Regions from separate parts of the Shewanella carassii genome, predicted to be linked through region 3. Evidence: predicted binding sites of a transcription regulator. Region 3 holds the regulator's gene; each other region holds the start of a gene.
The links. Region 3 encodes LexA, which represses DNA repair genes until DNA is damaged. Its sites were predicted from a motif close to TACTGTATNNNNATACAGTA; they were not measured.
Positions count from the first base shown of each region.

Region 1 (3,156 bases), 1.5 Mb from region 3:
ACGCCCGGCTTCAATATGTATGCCCGGCTTATCGCTCAACTCCGGTTGGTGGTAGTTGAGGCTGTCGGCCCGCTCGGCAAAGTTGCTCAGTACATCCAACTCGGCCGCCGCCATGGCAAAGGCCTGCAACTCGCTGAGCTTGGGCAGCAGGAGATCGAACAGCTCGTCCCAAAGCTGCTTTTCCAGTGCCAGCGCCTTGCCCTGACTGGAGAGTACTTTCTCTTCATACTCTTTCAGTTCTGGGATGATATAGCGCTCGGTGTTTTTCAATGTCTGGCGTCTTTGATAGCTCAGGGGCACCAGCGCCGACTGGCCGCGGGAAACTTCGATATAGTAGCCGTGTACCCGGTTGAAACCGACTTTCAGGGTGGCTATTCCCGTTTGCTCTTTTTCCCTGACTTCCAACTGTTGCAGATAGTCACTGGCGCCTTCACTAAGGCGGCGCCATTCATCCAGTTCGGCATGATAACCATCGCGGATCACGCCGCCATCACGAATCAGTACCGGTGGGTTGTCGACAATGGCCCGCTCCAGCAGAGCGAGTTCTTCAGGGAATTCACTGAGCTGGTGTTTCAAACGGCCAAGCTCGGGGCTTTGGGTGTTTGCCAATAGTTGCTGCAGTTGCGGCAACAGCGCCAGCGCTTGTCGCAGACGGGCAAAGTCTCTCGGGCGGGCGCTTCTCAGAGCCAGGCGCGCCATGATCCGCTCCACATCACCGAGCGCCTTGAGGTCGTCATGCAACGGCTCGAACAGGCCGCTGGCAATCAACTCCGCCACCGCGGTTTGCCGCAGGCCTATCTGTTGATGATCTCTGAGTGGCTGATGGATCCAGCGCTGTAACATCCTGCTACCCATGGGGGTCGCGGTTGCATCCAGCACCGAAGCCAGAGTATTGTCCCGGCCACCGGCAAGATTCACCGTCAGTTCCAGATTCCGCCGGGTGGCGGCATCCAACACTATGCTGTCGCTCTGGTTAAAGCGGGTAATGGCATTGATATGGGGCAAGGCGGTGCGCTGGGTATCTTTGACATACTGCATCAGGCAGCCGGCGGCCTGCAGTGACAGCCTGGCGTCTGTTATGCCAAAACCACGCAAATCTTTGGTGCCAAACTGATCCAGCAACAATCGCATGCTGGTATCCAAGTCAAACTCCCACTCGGGACGACGGCGTTTGCCCTTGATGCCGGCAATCAGGCTTTGTTGGGAAAAGTCTTCGCTGTAGAGCAGTTCGGCCGGTTTGGTGCGTTGCAGCTCGGCCTCTAATGATTCAAGGGTGGTTAGCTCGGCAATCACAAAACGGCCGGAGGCCACATCCAAGGTGGCGTAGCCAAAACCGTTCTTGCCTTCGTAGACGGCGGCCAGCAAGTTATCCTGACGCTCTTGCAGCAGCGCTTCATCGGTGAGAGTTCCGGGAGTCACTATGCGCACCACTTTGCGCTCGACCGGCCCTTTGGACGTGGCCGGGTCACCAATCTGTTCACAGATGGCAACCGACTCACCGAGCTGCACCAGCTTGGCGAGATAACCTTCCACCGCATGATAGGGAATACCCGCCATAGGAATAGGATCGCCGCCACTCTTGCCCCTGGCAGTTAGTGAGATACCCAAGAGCTCGGAGGCTTTTTTGGCATCATCATAAAACAGCTCGTAAAAGTCCCCCATGCGATAAAACAGCAGCATTTCGGCATGCTGCGCCTTCATCGACAGATACTGGCGCATCATAGGGGTGTGTTTTTCCAAATCCGGGTTATCCATAGGCGTGATCACTGCATTCATGGGAGCTTTCAGATGTATCCTTGACTGTGTTTCCAAGAGCGGTTGCCCTTTTGACAATGGCGCCAATAGTATCAGTTATTCATCACTGAACCAGTCGTGGGCGGGGAAATTTTATGCTTTCGGTCACAAGTGATTGATCCGCAAGCGGCCTTTAAATAAATTATCACCAGCACTTGATACTGTATGATTGTACAGTATACTAGGTGGCAGATTGGTTTTGACGCCAAAGCTCTTAAAAGGAGCGGCAACATAGATTTCAGGCGACGCATTGCGCCGCAATCAAGAGGGAACAGGAATGAAAATAGATCCAAACAAAGAGAAGGCGCTTAACGCAGTTCTGGGACAGATAGAGAAGCAGTTCGGTAAAGGTTCTATCATGAAGCTGGGTGAAGACAGAACCATGGATGTCGAAACCATCTCTACCGGTTCACTTTCTCTGGACGTGGCCCTGGGGGCCGGCGGTCTGCCAATGGGCCGTATTGTTGAGATCTATGGTCCTGAATCTTCTGGTAAAACAACCCTGACACTGGAAGTGATTGCCGCGGCGCAGCGTGAAGGCAAAGTGTGTGCCTTTATCGATGCCGAACACGCACTGGATCCTATCTACGCCAAGAAGCTGGGCGTGGATATCGATAACCTCCTGTGTTCTCAACCTGATACTGGTGAACAGGCGCTGGAGATCTGTGATGCGCTGACTCGCAGTGGCGCCGTTGATGTCATCATTGTTGACTCAGTGGCGGCTCTGACTCCCAAGGCTGAAATCGAAGGTGAAATCGGTGATTCTCACATGGGTCTGGCGGCCCGAATGATGAGTCAGGCAATGCGTAAGCTGGCCGGTAACCTCAAGCAGTCCAATACTCTGCTTATCTTCATCAACCAGATCCGGATGAAGATAGGGGTCATGTTTGGTAACCCTGAAACCACCACAGGTGGTAACGCCCTTAAGTTCTACGCCTCCGTTCGTCTCGATATCCGCCGTACTGGCGCTATCAAAGAGGGCGACGAGGTTGTTGGTAACGAAACTCGGGTTAAAGTGGTTAAGAACAAGATTGCCGCCCCCTTCAAACAAGCCGACTTCCAAATTCTCTATGGTCAGGGGATCAACCGTACTGGTGAGTTGGTTGACCTGGGTGTAGCCCACAAGCTGGTGGAAAAATCCGGCGCCTGGTATAGCTACAAAGGTGACAAGATAGGTCAAGGCCGCGCCAATGCCGGTAAGTTCCTTAAGGAAAATCCTGAAGTGGCAGCCGAAATCGAAGCGGCACTGCGCGCCAAACTGCTTAGCAAAGCAGAAGCAGCCCCTGCCAGCGCCGAGACAGGTGAAGGCAATGTCGATCTGGAAACCGGAGAAGTCTTCTGAGCCAGTCGGTAATGGATGTT
Region 1 covers NZ_AP024618.1:1,389,819-1,392,974, forward strand. The annotation lists gene mutS (DNA mismatch repair protein MutS) at 1-1,755, opposite strand, end outside; gene recA (recombinase RecA) at 2,072-3,136, shown strand; gene K5621_RS06375 (regulatory protein RecX) at 3,148-3,156, shown strand, end outside.
Region 1: recA (recombinase RecA) is a predicted target of LexA. The motif match lies at 1,954-1,973, and genes of this name have one in related genera.

Region 2 (3,156 bases), 1.3 Mb from region 3:
AGGTTAATTTGTAATGCGTCCCGCTTTGGGCTAGGCTGAAAACATTGACTTGGATCAAGTTTAATCAAAGCTAAAGGACGAGATAATGAAAGGCCATCCCAAAGTGGTATCCCAGCTCAACAAGGTGTTGACCTGTGAGCTGACAGCCATCAATCAGTACTTCCTTCATGCCCGCATGTTCAAGAACTGGGGCCTGGAAGGACTCAACCACAAAGCCTACAAGAAATCGATTCAGGATATGAAACACGCCGATAAGCTTATCGAGCGGGTGTTGTTTCTCGAAGGCCTACCCAACTTGCAACAGTTGGACAAGTTACGCATAGGTGAACACAGCGAAGAGATGCTGGCCTGTGACAAACAGATGCTGGAAGAGCAACTGACAGTGCTGCGAGATGCCATTGCCCTGTGTGAGACTGAGCGTGATTATGTCAGTCGCGATATCCTCAAGGATCTGCTGGAAGATGAAGAGGAACACCTGGATTGGCTGGAAGCTCAGTTTGAGCTGATAAGCCTGACCGGACTGGCTAACTATCTGCAGTCACAGATTGAGAAAGAATAAGGAGACAGGTATGAAAGGCCATCAGCAAGTCATAGATGTGCTCAACAAGCTGCTGACCGGGGAACTGTCGGCAATGGATCAGTACTTCGTGCATGCCCATATGTATGAAGACTGGGGGCTGAATGAGCTCTATGAGCGGATCAAGCATGAGTCGGACGATGAAAGAGAGCATGCCGCCAAGTTGATTGCACGGATCCTGTTTCTGGAAGGCACTCCGGATGTTGCCAGTCGCGACGCCCTCACCATAGGCAAGAATGTGCAGGAGATGCTGCACAACGACTTGCAATATGAATACAAGGTTGCCGCCAACTTGAGAGAAGCTATCACCTTGTGTGAGCAACTCAAAGACTATCAGAGCCGGGAGTTGTTGGAGCTATTGCTGGAAGAAACCGAAGACGATCACATGTATTGGCTGGAGAAACAGCTGGGCCTTATTGGCAAGGTTGGGCTTCAGAATTACATCCAGTCTAAGATGTAACGTTATCAAAGCCGTCACCACAGGAGCCGCTATTGCGGCTCCTGTGGTGTATGGCATTAGCTAAAAACTATTTGTTCCCTATCATTTAACACTCAGGTTAATTAATAAATTCTGATACATTGCTGGGTTCCTTAAATAAAAATATAACAAATAGGACTCGCAATGGAGCAGGTAAGGCATTCCCTCAGTTTGCAACTTGTATTGGCTATCATTGGTGCCCTGGCGTTGTTGTTGTCTATAGTGGCCGCCGTGATGAATCCCTGAGCGTCAGCGAAGAGAAGAACTGTCATAACAGATGCCGGCATTCCAACAGTTGGCCACGGCTCTGGGGCGTAACATAGCCCAGTTCTGCATCGATTAAGACGAGCTTTAAATCCATTAAGTAGAGCTCCTGCTCTCCTTTTCTGATCTCGATTGATCTGCTTTTTCGTTGCCCTGGCTTGTTAACTGTGTTTTTATACAGTACTCTGTTTGTGTCCGGCTCGACCGAGCCCTTTGAGATCCGGAAAGCAAGCTTGAGAAAGATCATACATATCGACATGGACTGCTATTATGCCGCGGTGGAGATGCGTGATTTTCCAGAATATCGTGGCCGACCTCTGGCCGTAGGCGGCAGCAGTGACAGACGCGGGGTGATAAGCACCTGCAATTATGAGGCGCGTAAATTTGGCGTTCGCTCTGCCATGGCCTCGGCCTATGCGTTAAAACTTTGCCCGGAGCTGTTGCTGATCCCCGGACGCATGTCTGTGTATAAGGAGGTCTCGGCAGAGATCCGGGCCATCTTCGCCCGTTATACCTCACTGATTGAACCTCTGTCGCTGGATGAAGCCTACCTGGATGTATCCGATAGCTCATTATACCAAGGCTCGGCCACCCTCATTGCCGAGGCTATTCGCGCCGATATCTTGGCGGAAACCGGCCTGACGGCCTCGGCGGGTATCGCCCCGGTGAAGTTTCTCGCCAAGGTGGCATCGGATCTCAACAAGCCCAACGGTCAGTATGTGATAACACCACAGGCGCTGCCTGAGTTCGTTAAAACCCTGCCGCTTATCAAGATCCCCGGCGTCGGTAAGGTCACCGCCCAGAAGCTGGCCGACATGGGGCTACATACCTGCGCGGATGTACAAAAGGTGCCGCTGGCTACGTTGCAACAGCGGTTTGGAAAGTTTGGTAGCTTACTTTATGAAAGGGCTAAGGGTATCGACGAGCGTGAACTGACCATCAACCGAGAGCGCAAGTCTGTTGGGGTAGAAACTACGCTGGCAGAGGATATTCATACTCTGGCTCAGTGTCGCCAGGTAATGCCACAGTTGGTGCAGGAGCTGGCCCGCCGTCTGGAGCGCGGAGCCAAAGACAGGCAAATTCATAAGCTGGTGGTCAAACTCAAGTTCAGTGACTTTAAACAGACCACCATAGAAACCCGCTCGAGTGAGTTATCTGTGCGCCTGCTGGATGACTTGCTGACCCAGGCATTGCAAAGAGCCAACGGCCGTGGCATCCGTCTGCTGGGGGTGGCGGCCGGGCTGGTCAGCCAGGATGACAGCCACTCACCGGCAGAGGAAACTCTGCAGCAGTTGGATCTGGCTTTTTAGCATCGAATATTCACTTTCTGTAAAAGCTCTACTGTCAATAGTGGGTCGGCAAAAAACTTGTATCAAATTGTATCTATAAGGTTATGATTTAAAAGGATTAATTATAAGGTGAGACGGATCTCGATTGTTTGTTGTTTGTTGTTTTCAAAATGATAAATATGATTTTAATCAATCATCGATAAGTTTTTCTTGTCTAAGATGTCTGAAAAACGTGTTGTTTTATCATGCCTACTGCCAAACAAACCTCAACGCACCTTTACCTGTTGACCAAGCTCTTTTTATGGTTGGGGATATTTACCTTATTGCTGAGCCTGGTATATGTCACAGTTCACTACAGAAATTATGTTCAGATGCGAATGCAGGGGTATCAGTAATTACTTACTACTCTGGAAAGCAGCTACCTGTATGAGCTTATGTTGACCAGTGAGCGCCAGCTCTCGGCGCTAGCAGGTTTGCTGGACCGCAAGGCGATAGCCAGAGGAGAGTCGGCTTATTCGCCCGCTTGGGTTATTGCGCACCAAATCCAA
Region 2 covers NZ_AP024618.1:1,180,044-1,183,199, forward strand. The annotation lists gene bfr (bacterioferritin) at 86-559, shown strand; gene bfr (bacterioferritin) at 570-1,037, shown strand; gene dinB (DNA polymerase IV) at 1,553-2,629, shown strand; gene K5621_RS05500 (GGDEF domain-containing protein) at 3,043-3,156, shown strand, end outside.
Region 2: dinB (DNA polymerase IV) is a predicted target of LexA. The motif match lies at 1,483-1,502, and genes of this name have one in related genera.

Region 3 (3,156 bases):
CTCACGGAACACGGCGGTATAGAGTTTATTACCATTGAAACTGCGGCGGATAAAGAAGGCACCACCACGGCGGAACATGGGTCCGGCGGGCCAGAAGTTCAAGTTAATACCGGCGGCGATATGGGGCGGAACCATGCCCTGAAAATAGAGGATATAGGAAAGCAGCAGGTAATCCATATGGCTGCGATGACAAGGTACATAAACTATCTCATGGCCATCGTGATGCAGTTGGCGTATCTGCTCGGCGCCCTTGATGTTAATCCCCTTATAGAGCTTGTTCCATAACCAGGTAAGGATCCGCTGGGCAATACGCACCAGACTGTCAGAATAGTGGGCGGCAATCTCATCGAGATATTCCTCTGCCATTTCCCTGGCTCTGGCCTCGGGGATCTTCTTGGCTGCGGCTTCCTCTTTAATAGCCTTTTTAAGAGTTTCTGAACGCAACAGTTCATTGAACAGCGCTTGGCGGTTGGGCAGTAATGGCCCGGTCATCACCTTACGCTGACGGCGGAAATGTACCCTGGCCACTCGCGCCAACTTATGGGCAATAGCCTTATCGGTTCCATGTTCATCGGCCATCAGCCGCAGCGACACGGCATTGGAAAACTGCACAAAGTTGTCGCGCCCCAGAAACAGGATCATTAAAAATTTGCGCAGCCAAGTCGGGCTTTCCCGCTCAAATACGGCGGCGCGCATGCTGTCATCTTCCTTGCCTGGAGTGCGGCCCCAATAGAGACTCACGGGCACCAACTGAATGTCCAGTTGTGGATTGGTCTGATGCAAATGAAGCAAGGAGGTAAAACAGCTGAGAAAAGGCTTATTACTCTTACGCTTGCCAAACAGAGGCTTAGCTCCTTCCAGACAGACGACTCTGGGGACGGTAATATCATCGACCTTGAGCGCCTCATAAGGACAAGGCAGGCCAAACTTACGGGTGACTTCCGCCAGCGCAGCAATATCACTGACAGATTCCGTCTTCATGACATAGGCCATCGGCTTAGCCGGATCCAAGTTTAAATCTGCGAAAGGATCCTGAGGCACCACTATGGTGTGCACGAGTTTACTTTGGATCCAACGAAGGGATTTAAACCAGAATGAATCTTGTTTGGACATGTTCTTTCAGAGTCTGGGTCGCAATCAATAGCTCAATAGAATACCAGAATTTCCTGAACCTTAGCTAGGAAAGCTGCGAACCGGCCCCGGCAAGCCTTATGTCAGAGATCTGGAGCCCAGGTCTATCTGATGCCGGAGCCGCTCTCTAACCTATTTATGCCACGGCTAAAAAATCTCAACACTGGTTAATACTTGCACTAAAAAAAATACTGTATATACTGACAGGTACTGTATGAAAAAACAGGAATCATCATGAGACCACTGACACCGCGCCAGGCACAGATTCTGGAACTGATTAAACGCAATATAGCCGATACCGGCATGCCACCAACCCGGGCCGAAATTGCTACCCGGTTAGGCTTCAAGAGCGCCAACGCCGCCGAAGAACACCTCAAGGCGCTGGCCAAGAAAGGCTGTATTGAGATCATACCAGGCACCTCTCGCGGCATTCGTCTACCTCATGATGATCAAGCCGAGTCAGAAACCGGCCTCCCGCTAATAGGTCAGGTCGCCGCCGGTGAACCCATACTGGCACAGGAACATGTAGAACAGTATTACCAGGTCGACCCTAGTATGTTCCATCCCAATGCCGACTTCCTGCTGCGGGTGCGCGGCGACAGCATGAAGAATATAGGCATTCTCGAAGGTGATCTTCTGGCGGTTCATAAGGTACAGGAAGCCCGTAACGGTCAAGTCGTAGTGGCCAGGGTTGAAGATGACGTAACGGTAAAACGCTTTGAAAAGAAAGGTAATGTAGTTTATCTACATGCTGAGAATGAAGCTTACTCCCCAATCAAAGTCGACCTGACTTTCCAGCCATTGACCATTGAAGGACTGGCGGTAGGGATAATACGCAATGGAGACTGGCTATGAGCATAATGACTGGCAACGCCCCGAGACACCCAGGCCTATGGACAGATACCAATATCACCGGTAACCAACCTTGTCCGCATACAGGCATCTCCAGCCTGGCCAGCCACAGTCAAGGACGCCAGGAATTATTACGCCTCTGCCCTCAATTGGCGCAACTGAGCCAACAGGGGCGCTGGATAGTCTTGATTAACGCCCCGGCCAGCATAGGTTACAAGGAAACCTTAGCGAGGGCCGGTGTTAGAATGGATAGAGTGCTCTTGGTGCGCACCAAGGATGAGGTTGAAGCCTTGTGGGCAACGGAAAGAGCCCTGACCAACGGCACTTCCAGTGCAGTGATCAGTTGGATTGATAGCCTGGATGCCCGTGATAACCGCCGATTGCAACTGGTCGCCCGTAACGCCAGAGCCATGGGCATAGTGTTGGAAACCGGCCCCCTGACTAAGGAGATGGAGAGCCGTCTCAGTGAGCTGACTCGCTCCATCCATTAATATATTCCTTTAAAGGCCATCCTTGAGATGGCCTATTTTCCGCCCCCTCTTGACGTAATCGCTTACCTGTAAACCGCGCGGGCTCGGCTTTCGCGCGGTATGAACCTAAGAATTTATAGATGTTTTTTTTCATATAGTTAGAAAACATCGTGATCTTGATCAATATTTAATCTACAAATATTGTAAGAACAACGATTGTGTTACCTCCATGCAATTCGTCGTAGGCTGACCGCCCCATTTCGCTTTATAGCGAGTGCGGCCGCCGCCGGAAATGCTGAGTATATTCAGCGGTAAGTGCAACAGTGGTTACCACCTGTATACCTAGATCTAAGTGAAACCGCCGCCGCACTTTGAAGTCATCGTTGCTTTTTTGGGAACTGAAGAGTTTGCATAGAGCAAAGACTTACTGTGTGACTCTTCTTTGTAGTTGCGAATGCAATTGACAGAGGAGATGTCTTGTGAAGCAATGGCTGTGTGTTTTGCTGACCTTGTTGTGCGTCAGCTTGTTGTCTCCATGCGCCCAGGCAGATATGCCCTTGAATATGACTCAAGGGGTAACTGAGATCAGTGGCAAGGTGTATCACCTGCACATGATCATTCTTTATATCTGCTGCGCCATAGGTTTGGTCGTGTTCGGCGTGATGATCTACGCCATGATCAACCATAGGAAGTCCAAAGGGGC
Region 3 covers NZ_AP024618.1:4,370,494-4,373,649, forward strand. The annotation lists gene plsB (glycerol-3-phosphate 1-O-acyltransferase PlsB) at 1-1,113, opposite strand, end outside; gene lexA (transcriptional repressor LexA) at 1,366-1,986, shown strand; gene K5621_RS19585 (cell division inhibitor SulA) at 1,983-2,474, shown strand; partial or broken gene coxB (cytochrome c oxidase subunit II) at 2,933-3,156, shown strand, end outside.

Region 4 (3,156 bases), 250 kb from region 3:
TTCAGGCAGGCAGCAACTGGAGCAGTTTTTGGCTGGGAGTGCTGTGCTTTTTTGTCTCCTGTTTTACTCTGATCCTGAGCGCCGATTGGCTGTGGAAAAATTACTTGGGAGGGCGAAAGTCGATGCAGCAATACCAGGCGGCGCTGAATCAATGGCAGAACTCCTGGTACTGTGGCAAGTGTGCCAAAGTCAGTATTTTTTAAACCTTCTTGCGTCTTTGCCGCCAGTCATCAGACCTTGGGAATAACCATGAATCACATCACAGAGATTCAGCAACTGGAAAGCCAACTGCGTAGTGCCATGTTGAATTCGGATATCAATTTGCTGGATAGACTGTTGTCGCCTCAACTGATATTCACCAATCACCTGGGACAAGTGCTCGGCAAAGCAGAGGATCTGCATGCCCACAGCTCAGGCCTGCTCAATATCACTCGGATAGACACTCTAACCGAAGAGATACGACTGCATCAGGGGACTGCGATAGTATCGGCGGAGGTGAATATTCAGGGCAGCTATGCCAAAGCACCGGCCAACGGTCGTTTTCGCTTTACCCGGGTTTGGCTGCACAGGACAAGCGGCTGGCAACTGATAGCGGCTCACTCGAGCCTGCTGGTTTGAGCACTGGGTTTTACGACAAACGACTGATTTCATGGTGACCATTTTATGACCAAAAATCCACAGCAGGCCAGGCTCTGCCAATATCAGCAGCATATGCTGATGACAGAGCTCAAAGCCGAGCCGGGCAAATTGAAACTCGTCTGGCGCAGCAGGCAAACGCAACTGAAATACGCACTTTGGGGACTACTATTGATGCTTGCCGGAATGTTGGGAGTACTGGTGTTGAACCCCGCCAGACAGGACACTTGGTTTACGGCTGCCATCATAGCCATAGTGTTGGGGCTCAGCGGCATCATCATGGGCCTGAACCTCTACCGCTTGCTCAAACCCGTAACTTTGGATCTGCAACAGGGTTGCTTCTTCCAGGGCGGAAAAAGCAAGCCTCTCAGTCAACTCTGCCGCATAGAGCTGCAACGCAATACCTATAACGAAAGATTCAGAAGTCACATGCTTGAACACCTAACTGACGAAGAGCTCATAAGTGTCAGCGTGGTACTCTGTTTTGCTGAGCGTGAGCGACTCGGTTTTGGCCTGTTCAAACCTCAAAAACAGGCCACAGACAAGGCCAGAGCCTACGCACAAACCCTCGCCGAACTGATAGGCTTTAACGGTGAAATAACTGTTACCCAAGGTTCAGGCCTGGGCCGTTAAGTTACGCTACGCTTTAGCCAAACCTGCCGAACCAAAGGGGCCAGCTATTAACTTAATCCAATGATTATGTTGATATATTTATTTTATTAAAACAGAGAATTAGATTTGCACCCTGAAGGTGGCAGCGTTAAGGTATCGCGGCAAATCATAACTACCAAGAAGGAACCATGATCGACAGTAAGCAGCGATATTTTGCCGAGCAAGATATCAAAGCCCCCGCCACCCCTCTTCCCAAACACGCCTTGTTCAATACCCTCAGCGACCTGATAGTCGCGCTCTGTTTTCTACTGGGCAGCTTCTTTTTTCTCACCGATGTTCACACTCTTATCGGCGCCTGGCTGTTTGTCATCGGTAGTGTTCAGCTACTGATAAAGCCCTTGGTCACCCTGTTAAACTGGCGGCGACGGTAGAATAATCCGCCCCAGGGCTTTTGCCGTACCTTCATCACATCCCAGCAGAAGCCCTGCCACCATTACGCCACACTTTATCCAGCCGATAAAAGCAACGCATTGCCAAGGGCTATTTCTCTGATAGTATATGTATAAATTCACAGTAATCCGGTGCTAAAGGTTTGCAGAGACTGGATCTTATTGCTATCACCGAGCTCAAGGGCGTAGCCGCTAAAATGGCTGAGAAACTGCACAAGCTCGGAATCAACACGGTACAGGATCTGCTGTTCCACCTGCCGCTGCGCTACGAAGACAGAACCCGCATCTATCCCATAGCCAGCCTCACACCCGGCAGCTACGGCACCATAGAAGCCGAAATTCAATCCAGCCAGATCATCAATGGCCGCAAGCGCATGTTGATCTGCAATGTCCGTGATGACAGCGGCACCATGACCCTGAGGTTCTTCAATTTCTCTGCCGCCCAGCGCAATGCCATGCAACAAGGGCTGACCATTAGAGCCTACGGCGAAGTGCGCCGAGGTAATCATCAGGCCGAGATCATTCATCCGGATTACAAGATACTCAAGGGCGACGAACCGCCTAACCTCAGCGAAACCCTGACGCCCATCTACCCCACCACTGAAGGACTCAAACAGGCCAGCTGGATGAAATTGACCGAGCAGGCTCTAAGCCTGCTGCAGGAGGACGGACTGCAAGAGTTGCTGCCCGAGGCTCTGCGCCCCAATCAGCAAAGCCTGGCCCAGGCGGTGCGCACCCTGCATAGGCCCCCGGCAGATGTCGATATCTATCGCTTGGAACAGGGGCAACACCCGGCGCAGCAACGCCTGGTGCAGGAAGAGTTGCTGGCGCATAACCTGTCTATGCTCAAGCTCAGAGAGCGCAGTAATCATGACAAAGCCGTGCCTTTGCCCGCCACCGGCGCTTTGCTCAATCCTTTCCTCGCCGCCTTGCCCTTTAAACCTACGGGAGCGCAACAGCGAGTGGTGGCAGATATCGGCCGCGATATTGAAAAGCCGCAACCCATGATGCGCCTGGTTCAGGGCGATGTCGGCTCGGGCAAGACCTTGGTGGCGGCCATGGCGGCGCTGCAGGCGATAGAAAACGGTTATCAGGTGGCCATGATGGCGCCCACTGAGCTGTTGGCCGAGCAACATGCGATTAATTTCAGCCAATGGCTGGAGCCATTGGGGCTCAAGGTCGGTTGGCTGGCGGGTAAGCTCAAGGGTAAGGCCAGGGCCCAGTCGCTGGAGGATATCGCCTCCGGCAGTGCCCACATGGTGATAGGCACCCACGCCATCTTTCAAGAGCAGGTACAGTTTCACAAGCTGGCGTTGATCATCATAGATGAGCAACACAGATTCGGCGTACATCAGCGCCTGGGGCTGAGAGAGAAAGGCATCAGCCAGGGTTTTCATCCCCACCAGCTGATCATGACGGCAACCCCTATTCCCCGCACCCTGGCGATGACCGCCTATGC
Region 4 covers NZ_AP024618.1:4,115,622-4,118,777, forward strand. The annotation lists gene K5621_RS18380 (hypothetical protein) at 1-203, shown strand, start outside; gene K5621_RS18385 (nuclear transport factor 2 family protein) at 250-618, shown strand; gene K5621_RS18390 (hypothetical protein) at 664-1,269, shown strand; gene K5621_RS18395 (YrhK family protein) at 1,437-1,679, shown strand; gene recG (ATP-dependent DNA helicase RecG) at 1,841-3,156, shown strand, end outside.
Region 4: recG (ATP-dependent DNA helicase RecG) is a predicted target of LexA. The motif match lies at 1,805-1,824, and genes of this name have one in related genera.